One region of the Neobacillus sp. K501 genome, then DNA from elsewhere that is predicted to be linked to it. Evidence: riboswitches for the same ligand, from Rfam matches in the RefSeq annotation. Region 1 holds a riboswitch; the other holds the start of a gene.
What was found. A riboswitch is a leader RNA that binds a small molecule or an ion and turns the genes downstream of it on or off. The one in region 1 is predicted to bind preQ1.
Positions count from the first base shown of each region.

Region 2: another riboswitch for preQ1. It lies ahead of ACWM35_RS17095 (QueT transporter family protein); the one in region 1 lies ahead of queC (7-cyano-7-deazaguanine synthase QueC).

Region 1 covers NZ_JBSLYA010000003.1:282,310-287,320, reverse strand. The annotation lists gene ACWM35_RS09435 (MFS transporter) at 1-683, shown strand, start outside; gene ACWM35_RS09430 (divergent PAP2 family protein) at 686-1,156, opposite strand; gene ACWM35_RS09425 (YolD-like family protein) at 1,221-1,403, opposite strand; gene ACWM35_RS09420 (GtrA family protein) at 1,497-1,880, opposite strand; PreQ1 riboswitch class I at 2,034-2,076, shown strand; gene queC (7-cyano-7-deazaguanine synthase QueC) at 2,132-2,791, shown strand; gene queD (6-carboxytetrahydropterin synthase QueD) at 2,796-3,278, shown strand; gene queE (7-carboxy-7-deazaguanine synthase QueE) at 3,271-3,999, shown strand; gene ACWM35_RS09400 (glutaredoxin family protein) at 4,039-4,281, opposite strand; gene ACWM35_RS09395 (TerC family protein) at 4,454-5,011, shown strand, end outside.
Region 2 covers NZ_JBSLYA010000007.1:264,491-269,501, forward strand. The annotation lists gene ACWM35_RS17075 (energy-coupling factor transporter transmembrane component T family protein) at 1-181, opposite strand, end outside; gene ACWM35_RS17080 (energy-coupling factor transporter ATPase) at 174-1,061, opposite strand; gene ACWM35_RS17085 (energy-coupling factor transporter ATPase) at 1,075-1,929, opposite strand; gene ACWM35_RS17090 (hypothetical protein) at 2,098-2,592, opposite strand; PreQ1 riboswitch class I at 2,713-2,757, shown strand; gene ACWM35_RS17095 (QueT transporter family protein) at 2,767-3,252, shown strand; gene gndA (NADP-dependent phosphogluconate dehydrogenase) at 3,294-4,709, opposite strand; gene ACWM35_RS17105 (glycoside hydrolase family 2 TIM barrel-domain containing protein) at 4,996-5,011, opposite strand, start outside.

The sequences.
Region 1 (5,011 bases):
CTCTCCTCGTCATATTTTGGGTAAAAGAGGAAAACTTCACGCCAAGTAAGGACCCTGGTTCAATCCGAAATGACTTCAAGCTAGCCTTAGCCAATCGACCCTTCATGCTAGTCCTAGCTCTAACCTGTGTGACCGCATGCTCAATCCTGACAATTGAACCTGTTCTACCGCTATATATCGTTGATTTGGGCGGTTCAACCGCACATGCATCCTTATTAGCGGGGATTGTCTTCTCACTGCCCGGGATTGCCAGTGCCATCTTTGCCCCTTATTGGGGGAAATGGTCAGATAAAGTTGGTTTTCAACGTGTTCTTTTCATCGGCTTATTGGGCGGTGGGATCGGCATGATCGCCCAGGTAATTTTCAGTAATATTTGGGGATTCTCGATTACTCGCTTTATTTTTGGAATCTTTTTCTGTGCTGTCTTCCCGGCATTAAATGGTCTTGTAGTTAAGACGACAGCAGAAGATTTTCGAGGACGTGCCTTTGGTTTAAACCAAAGCGCTACCCAGCTTGGCGGGATGATTGGTCCGATGATCGGCGGCTATCTTGGTGGAATTTTCCCCGTCCAAATGGTGTTTATTGTCACAGGATTATTATTGTTAGGCGCAATGGGAATGGCGTATTGGAATTCCAGCGTGTTAAATCATTCCTTCAAACAGAAAGTCATTGCAGGTAAGTAGGGTTAAAACGGATAAAGATAGTAGGTACATATGCCAACAATAATACCGGTAATTGCTCCGAAAAATACTTCCGTCGGCTGATGGCCCAACAATTCTTTTAATTTTTCTCTAGACTCGGGTTTCTTCAAATTCGGGTCTTTTAATGTTTCAATCAGCTGATTAAAATCCGCTAATAAAGTATTTAATATTTCTGCATGATAGCCGGCATGTCTGCGGACACCCATGGCATCATGCATGACAATGGCAGAAACCACGACGCAAATCGCAAACTCATTTGATTTAAAGCCCGCTAACATTCCTATCACAGTGGTTAAGGAAGTTATCGTTGCTGTATGCGAGCTTGGCATTCCTCCTGTGCTAAACATCAGCTTCCAATCTAATTCCCGAGTGGTCAAAAAATGAATCGGAATTTTTACAAATTGTGCAATCAGCATTCCTAAAAGTGCAGCCAAAATAGGACCGGATAAAAACATAGATACCCTCCAAAATTTAATCTGTTTTTAGAATATGAAAAACAGAGATTTTTAATCTGGATCATTACTGTATTTGCCGAATACAGGATAAATGGATCGCAATGGATTTTTGTTTTTCATCTCTTAACCAAAGAATCTGATCCAATAAATTCAAGCGAAACACACGACCTTTGAAGCGTTGTAAAGCACCATTGGAAAAATATTCAATCGTTATTAATCTATTTTCGGAAAGCTTCTTTAAATACATGTTTATCATCCCTTTTTTTATTATTCTTACCTACTCATCATAAGTGAGGAACTTTAAGATAGTATGAAGGGGATGTAAAGCATCCATTAAGATCTATTTAAATGTCCAAAAATTATTTAACGTGAAATTGACGAGCGGGATCACCAAAATGGTAACCAATTCACCAATTGAATAATGAAATGACAGTACTTCACAGACTGTGTACATAATTCCAAAATTTAGGATAAATCCGATTATAGAAACAATGATAAAGCGGAATAACTTATTAAAGGTGAAATACCCCCCAAAGGTATACTTGATGTTTAACAGAAACGAGAAAACGGTCATGATCATAAACGCCATGGTTGATCCATAAACAGGGTCTTTGTCGAATAGTTCTACAAATATAAAGACGGAAATAAAATAGATAAGTGTACAAATAAAACCGACGAAACTATACGTGATAAACTTCATCAAAATATCTTTATTTAAAAGCATATAGGCTACCTTTCTTGATGCAAATGATATAAACAATATTATATCTAAAATTGCTAAATTCGAAAATGATAGATGAAACAGAAATCATTTGTCGACAAAAACAATAAAAAAGGGTAGAATGATGGAGGAAATTTATAAAAAATTCCGCGATATGCGGTAGAGGTTCTAGCTACCCTCTGAAAAAAACTAAGGAGGACAGGACTGCTTTCTTTAGTAGTGCTGTTTTTTCTGTTTAAAAGGAGAGTTTCATTGTGAAAAAAGAAAAGGCTGTCGTCGTTTTTAGCGGGGGACAGGATAGTACAACTTGTCTATTTTGGGCAAAGGAACGTTTTGAGGAAGTCATTGCCGTAACATTTGATTACAATCAAAGGCACGCCGCTGAAATCGAGTGTGCCAAAAATATCGCAAGTCAACTTGGCGTAGAGCATCATATTTTAGATATGTCATTGTTAAACCAGCTTGCTCCTAATGCCTTAACGCGTCAAGACATCGAAGTAAAAGATGGGGAAGATGGTGAGTTACCATCTACGTTTGTTCCAGGTCGTAACCTATTATTCATGTCATTTGCCGGTGTGTTAGCTAGTCAGGTTGGGGCAAAGCATATCGTTACGGGTGTTTGTGAAACCGACTTTAGCGGTTATCCTGATTGCCGTGATATTTTTATCAAATCCTTAAATGTCACTTTAAATCTATCCATGGATCAGCACTTTGTGATTCACACACCATTAATGTGGTTAAATAAAGCTGAAACTTGGCAGCTAGCTGATGAGTTGAATGCCTTAGATTTTGTGAGAGAAAAGACATTAACCTGTTATAACGGGATTATTGCGGACGGCTGCGGTGAATGCCCATCTTGTGTCTTAAGAAAAAGAGGCCTCGACCAATATTTAGCTTCTCGGAAGGGGTTGTAAGCATATGTATGGATTTCGAATTGTCGATAAACTCCAGAAAATAGATGAAGGTATCAACCGTAATCAGTTGAAATATCATGCTAAAAGAGTACTTGTCAGTAAAGAATTTACCTTTGATGCAGCACACCATTTACATTGTTATGAAGGGAAATGCAAGAATCTTCATGGGCACACGTATAAGGTGATCTTTGGCATAAGTGGATTTGTCGATGAACGTGGCTTAATGATGGATTTTGGCGATATTAAGGACATTTGGAAAAATGAAATTGAAATTCACCTTGACCACCGATACCTGAATGAAACACTACCGCCGATGAATACGACCGCAGAAAACATGGTCGTCTGGATTTATGAAAAAATGACAGAGGCGTTGGAGCAGGAAGAAAGACAGGAACAATTCCATGGGGCTAGGGTAGAATTTGTTCGCTTATACGAAACCCCAACAAGCTATGCCGAAGCAAGACGGGAGTGGATGGAACTTGAGTAAGCTGCCCGTATTGGAAATTTTTGGACCAACGATTCAAGGTGAAGGAATGGTGATTGGTCAAAAGACGATGTTTGTACGAACAGCCGGCTGTGATTATTCCTGTAGCTGGTGTGACTCTTCCTTCACCTGGGATGGTTCTGGAAAAAATGATATTTGTATGATGGACGCAGAAGAAATTTGGCAAGAGCTAAAGACAATTGGCGGCAATCATTTTTCCTTTGTGACGATTTCTGGCGGGAATCCGGCCTTATTGAAAAATTTAAATGAGTTGACCGAAATCCTAAAAGCGAATCAGATTAAGATTGGTTTGGAAACACAGGGGAGCAGGTGGCAGGAATGGTTTTATGAGATTGATGAATTAACCATCTCACCAAAACCTCCGTCATCGGGAATGGTAACTGAATTTGATGTGTTAGACGATATTATTGGAAAGCTTGAAAAAAGTGAAGCTCCACAAAACATTAGTTTAAAGGTTGTCGTATTTGATGACCATGATTACGAGTATGCCAAGAAGGTTCATCTTCGTTATCCAAACATACCTTTCTTCCTCCAGGTAGGAAATGATGATACCACAACAGTAAATGATCAAGAGCTCCTCATTCATCTGTTAAAAAAATACGAAAGCCTAATCGACAAAGTCATGCTCGATCAGGAGCTTAATCATGTAAAAGTTCTACCTCAGCTCCACACCTTACTTTGGGGCAATAAACGGGGGGTATAAAAGGTAAAAAACCTCCATTGTTTGGAGGTTTTTTACCTTTTATAGCCCTAAAACTTTTTCCAATTGTTCTTGATTAAAACCAAGAATAACCTCTGATCCATTTTCATCTTCGACAACGGTTGCTGGAGTCGCTGAAGCCCCTAATTCCACGATTTCATTCAAATATTGTGAATTCTCACGAATATTTCTTTCTTCGAATGCAATACCTTTATCCTTTAACCAGAGCTTTTCTGCTGTACATGGTCCACAGCCTTCTTGGGTATAAACAATTACCTTCTTCATCTAAATCCCTCCATTATAAGGTTAGCTTTATTTTAAATCATTAGGTATTGAAAAGTCTCATTTTATGCTTTCTTCCTATTAGTATGTCATTTGAATCATATATCTTAAGACTGTACATACATTTAAATTAAGATGCAAAGGACAAGTGCAAAAATATGAAAAGGAGAAAGGGATGGAGTTATTACAAGAAATCATTTCTAGTTATCGTTCATTTTTTTCATTCGAGACTTTCCAACAAGTATTAACTGAACCTGCCAACTGGGGTGTGATCGGAACTCTGATTATACTTGAAGGGTTGCTATCAGCAGATAACGCCCTTGTTCTAGCAGTAATGGTGAAACATCTGCCAAAGGAGCAACGCAAAAAAGCACTTTTTTACGGGATATTTGGCGCCTATTTCTTTCGAATCATCGCCATTGGTGTTGGGGTTTCCTTAATCAATATAGGCTGGATCAGAATTGTTGGCGGTTTCTATCTATTATGGATTGTTTTACAAAATTTCACCAAAGATAGTGATGAGGAAGAAGTCCCTGCCAAACCGATGGGATTTTGGAGAACGGTTCTTGCTGTAGAACTTTTAGATATCGCCTTCAGTATTGATAGTGTAATCGCAGCCTTCGGGGTATCCAATCAAGTTTGGGTTCTGTTTTTAGGTGGTGTATTGGGGATTTTGATGATGCGGGGAGTCGCCCAATTATTCATTAAATTGATTGAAAAAGTACCTGAATTC
Region 2 (5,011 bases), on a different contig from region 1:
AATAAATAGAGAGTAAAAGTCCAATGGTATTTCCTACATAACTCGTGTTAAGGGCAATTGCTACAACAAGAATCGTGAAGCTTAACAGCTTAACTCTTGGGTCTAATTGATGAATAAACGAACCGGTTGGAACATATTGACCAATCGTAATATTCCGTGACAAATCAAATTCATTAGACATGATTCTCCCCCTTATCACAAGAAAGAACCTTGATAATTTCGTTCGAAGCTTCTTCTACCGTAAAAGCAGCGGTATTAACATCATATCCTAAATCCGTTAGGCGGCAGAGAACCTGAACCGTTTCCGGCGATCCAATTTGGTATCGTTGAAGTTTTTCCTTGTCGGTAAAGATTTCTTTCGGGGTGCCCGTTAGCACATTTGTACCCCCAGCCATGACATAAACCCGGTCAGCCAAATAGGTTACTTCTTCCATATTGTGCGACACAAACACAACCGTTAATTTCTCCTCTTTGTTGAGGTACTTTATCTTATCAAGTAATTCATTACGCGATCGTGGATCGAGACCCGCAGTTGGTTCATCGAGAACGAGAATCTTAGGCTTCAAGGCTAAAATGCCAGCTAAGGCAACTTTCCGCTTCTGTCCGCCGCTTAAAGCGAAGGTTTGTCTGTCTTTCATTTCTTCAAAATCCAAACCGACAACCTCCATTGCCCATTTCACTCGCTCCCGAACTTCCTTCAAAGGCAAGCCTAATTTGAACGGACCATAAGCAATATCATCACCGATGAGTTTTTCAAAGATTTGATCCTCAGGGTTTTGGAATACCAGCCCTACTTTCCTTCTGAGATTTTTCATATCAAGCTTTTTCTGTGATAAATCCCCGCCGTCGATGACTACAGTCCCAGATTCCGGCCTTATCAAACCATTGAAATGCTGAATCAATGTTGATTTCCCAGAACCGGTGTGGCCAATAATCGCTATGCATTCCCCTTCCTCGATGTACATGTCTGTCCCTTTTAAAGCAACATGTTCCATCGGCGTTCCTTTCATATATGTATGGGATAGGTTCTTTACTTCTATAATTCTATTTGTATCCGGCATTTCAATCACCTACCTATGTCTTAACTTTCGTAAATTTCTTGATTTCCGAGATAAGCTCCTCTTCCTTGATCACCTCTCTTGAAAAATCAGTAAATTGTTTATGAATATGTTCCGCCATTTGGCTTACTTCTGGTACATCTAGCTGCAGGTCCTCAAGTCTTTGCTTATGTTTAAAAATTTCTCGCGGTGGTCCGTCCATCACAATTTGACCGTCCTCGACCACGATAATTCGGTCCGCTTCCGCCGCTTCCGACATCCGATGGGTAACGGTAATAATCGTCATCCCCATTTGATTCATTTTGCTCATTACCTGAAGGACCTCTTGCCTGCCAAAGCTGTCCAGCATACTTGTGGCTTCATCAAAGACAATACAATCAGGCCGCATCGCTAATACCCCGGCAATTGCCACCCGCTGCTTCTGTCCTCCCGACAAATGATGCGGTGGTCTTTTTCGAAATTCCGACATTTTTACAAGCTTAAGCGCTTCGTCAATCCTCGTTTTCATTTCCGCGCGAGGAACTCCGATATTTTCTAACCCGAAGGCGACATCCTCTTCGACAATCGTCGCCACAATCTGGTTATCTGGATGTTGAAACACCATTCCCACTGTTTTACGGATATTTAATTTCTTGCTTTCATCCTTCGTATTGAAGCCATTGACCCAGACATCTCCTGAGCCCGGTGTCAAAAGACCGTTTAAATGTTTGGATAATGTCGACTTACCTGACCCGTTATGACCGATTATGGCTACATATTCTCCTGGGAAGATAGAAAAGGAAACATCTTTAAGAACCGATACGGAAGTTTTTTCATTGATTTTATAAGAAAATGAAACATTGTCTGAACGAATGATTGGTTCCATTTTTATCCTCCTTTTCACTTATTATTTTAGTAATATTCTGAAAGTTGCACAACCCTATAAATAATTTAATATTTTCCCTCGAGAACCCCTGAAAACTATTATTTATGGAATCGGGAAAAAGGTCAAATTTTGACATAAAGAAAACCACTATTTTTCGACTAGTGGTTTTACTATTTATGAGAAAATTCTTTTTAATACTGTTGTAGGTCTTTTTGGATTTACCTTTTTATCAATCAGCAACTGAAATCCATACATAATCAAAGCATTAAAGGTTAACATCATTAATGCCTGATAGTTTTTAAGTCGGATTAAAGAAACAATACCCATACTTTTTAACCATTTTACAAAAACATAGATATGAAAGGTATCTATCCCCAGATTGAGAAAAGAATAGCGAAGAAACTTGCCAAAGGTAAATTTCAAAATCCAGATTGCCCCAATATAAAAGGGTCCAACGATAAAAGGCAGTTCCCCCATTATCTTTGGATGAAGTCTCTCATAGATACGCCACCAACCTCTTTTATGTGCGATCAGGCTTTCTATCACTACCACCACGCCAATGAACAAGCTCGTAATGGAAAATCTCTTCACTGCCTTTTTTCCCAAAAACGGAAACGTCAGCCACGGTAGTAACATCATTGCTAATAAAAACCTTTTATTATTTTCCATCTATTGGACATCCTTTTTATTTTTAGAATGACCAAATCCTTAAATATTATCCAACTTATACCTATTAATATTTTTATTGACTACCTTTATTTTCAGATGATAAAATTTTATTTTGTGATCATTTACGTGGTTCGAGATCCTCCCACGAAAAAAAACTAAGGAGAGTATAGAAAGATGAATATTAAAACCATTGTAGGGAATGGAATCTTGGCAGCGTTATATATTGCTGTTTCAGCCTTAATCGCTCCATTTGGTTTCACCAATGTCCAATTCCGAGTATCCGAGATGTTTAACCATCTCATCGTATTTAACAAAAAATATTTATTCGGTATTATTTTAGGTGTATTTTTAACGAATCTATTCTTTTCACCCATGGTTGCCTATGACCTTATTTTTGGGGTTGGCCAATCTTTGATTGCCTTATCAATTACCATTATTTCGGCTCGCTATATCAAAGGGATATGGAAACGAATGATCGTCAATACAGTTGTTTTTACAGTTACGATGTTTATCATCGCGCTTGAATTAAACCTAGCCTTTGAATTGCCATTCTTATTTACCTGGTTAACTGTGGCTGCTGGTGAATTTGTCGTAATGGCCGTCGGAATGCCAATTATGTATTTTGTAAACAAACGCGTTAACTTTGAAAAAATGGTATAAGCAAAAGAGCTGATGCTTAGTTTTAAGCATCAGCTCTTTTTTTATTTTTCCATCCAATTCGTGTGGAAAATCCCTTCTTTATCTACACGTTGATAGGTATGAGCGCCAAAATAGTCACGCTGTGCCTGCAATAGGTTTGCTGGAAGGGTTTCTGTCCGATAACTGTCATAGTAGGCAATCGCACTTGCAAAGGATGGAACCGGAATTCCCCGTTCAATTGCTAACGATAGAACTTGACGAAGCGCTGACTGATAGCCCTCAACAATTTCCTTAAAGTAAGGATCTAATAATAGGTTTGCTAATTCTGGATTACCATCATAAGCTTCTTTAATTTTTTGCAGGAATTGGGCACGAATGATACAGCCGCCGCGGAAAATCATCGCAATATCCCCGTAGCGAAGATTCCAATCGTACTCCTCTGATGCTGCACGCATTTGCGCAAAGCCTTGTGCGTAAGAACAAATTTTACTCATATACAATGCCTTACGAACCGCCTCAATCAATTCTTCTTTATTGCCTTCAAATGGCTTCGCCTCAGGTCCAGTTAAAACTTTACTAGCTTTTACACGTTCTTCTTTCATCGCTGAGATAAAGCGGGCAAAAACAGATTCGGTGATGATTGGCAGCGGCACACCTAAATCTAAGGCATTTTGGCTTGTCCACTTACCTGTACCTTTTTGACCGGCTGTATCAAGAATCAAGTCAACCATTGGCTTTCCTGTTTCTTCATCGACTTTTGTAAAAATATCCGCTGTAATTTCAATTAGGTAACTGTCTAGTTCTCCTTTATTCCATTCCGCGAATACTTGATGAAGCTCCTCTGCATTTAATCCCAGCACATTTTTCAAAATAAAATAGGCCTCAGAAATTAATTGCATATCGCCATACTCAATACCATTATGAACCATTTTCACATAATGACCGGCCCCATTTGGTCCAATATACGTACAGCATGGGTCACCTTCAACTTTTGCTGATATCGCTTCTAAAATTGGCTGGACAAGCTCATAAGCTTCTTTCTTTCCGCCTGGCATGATCGCTGGGCCTTTTAACGCCCCTTCTTCTCCACCAGAAACGCCTGTGCCGATGAAATGGAATCCAGCTGTTTCAAGCTCCTTGTTGCGGCGGATCGTATCTTGGAAGAACGTATTTCCTCCATCAATCAGAATATCCCCTTCCTCAAGATATGGCTTTAAGGAATCGATGGTCGCATCTGTAGCAGTCCCTGCTTTCACCATCAAAAGGATTTTGCGCGGTTTTTCTAATGAAGAAACAAATTCTTCAATTGTACGAGCTCCAACAAAATTCTTACCTTCTGCTTCATTCTTTAAAAACTCTTCCGTTTTATCATAAGAACGGTTAAATACGGCAACAGAATAACCTCTGCTTTCAATATTTAAAGCAAGGTTTTTCCCCATTACAGCTAATCCAACTACACCTATTTGTTTTTTAGACATTTTAGTCTCTCCTTTCATTAATCAAAGACCATTATCCCTTATAATGAAAATCGGGAATTTCGCTCCAGCGTCTACGTAATTCTCGCAGTTTCGCCTTTGTAACATCCAGGTCTCCGCCATCAATATATCATCCATAGTAACGCTTTAAAGCAAGAACATCAATTAATTCGGCTACTTAATCTTTTTAAGGAATAGCCCTTAAGTGGGTAACAAGTGTGACGGGGCATTTTTGTGGATCCAATTCTAACATCAGCTCAATTAACGGCTTAAAGTAAATATACGCGTCTTATTCTTCTGAAGCA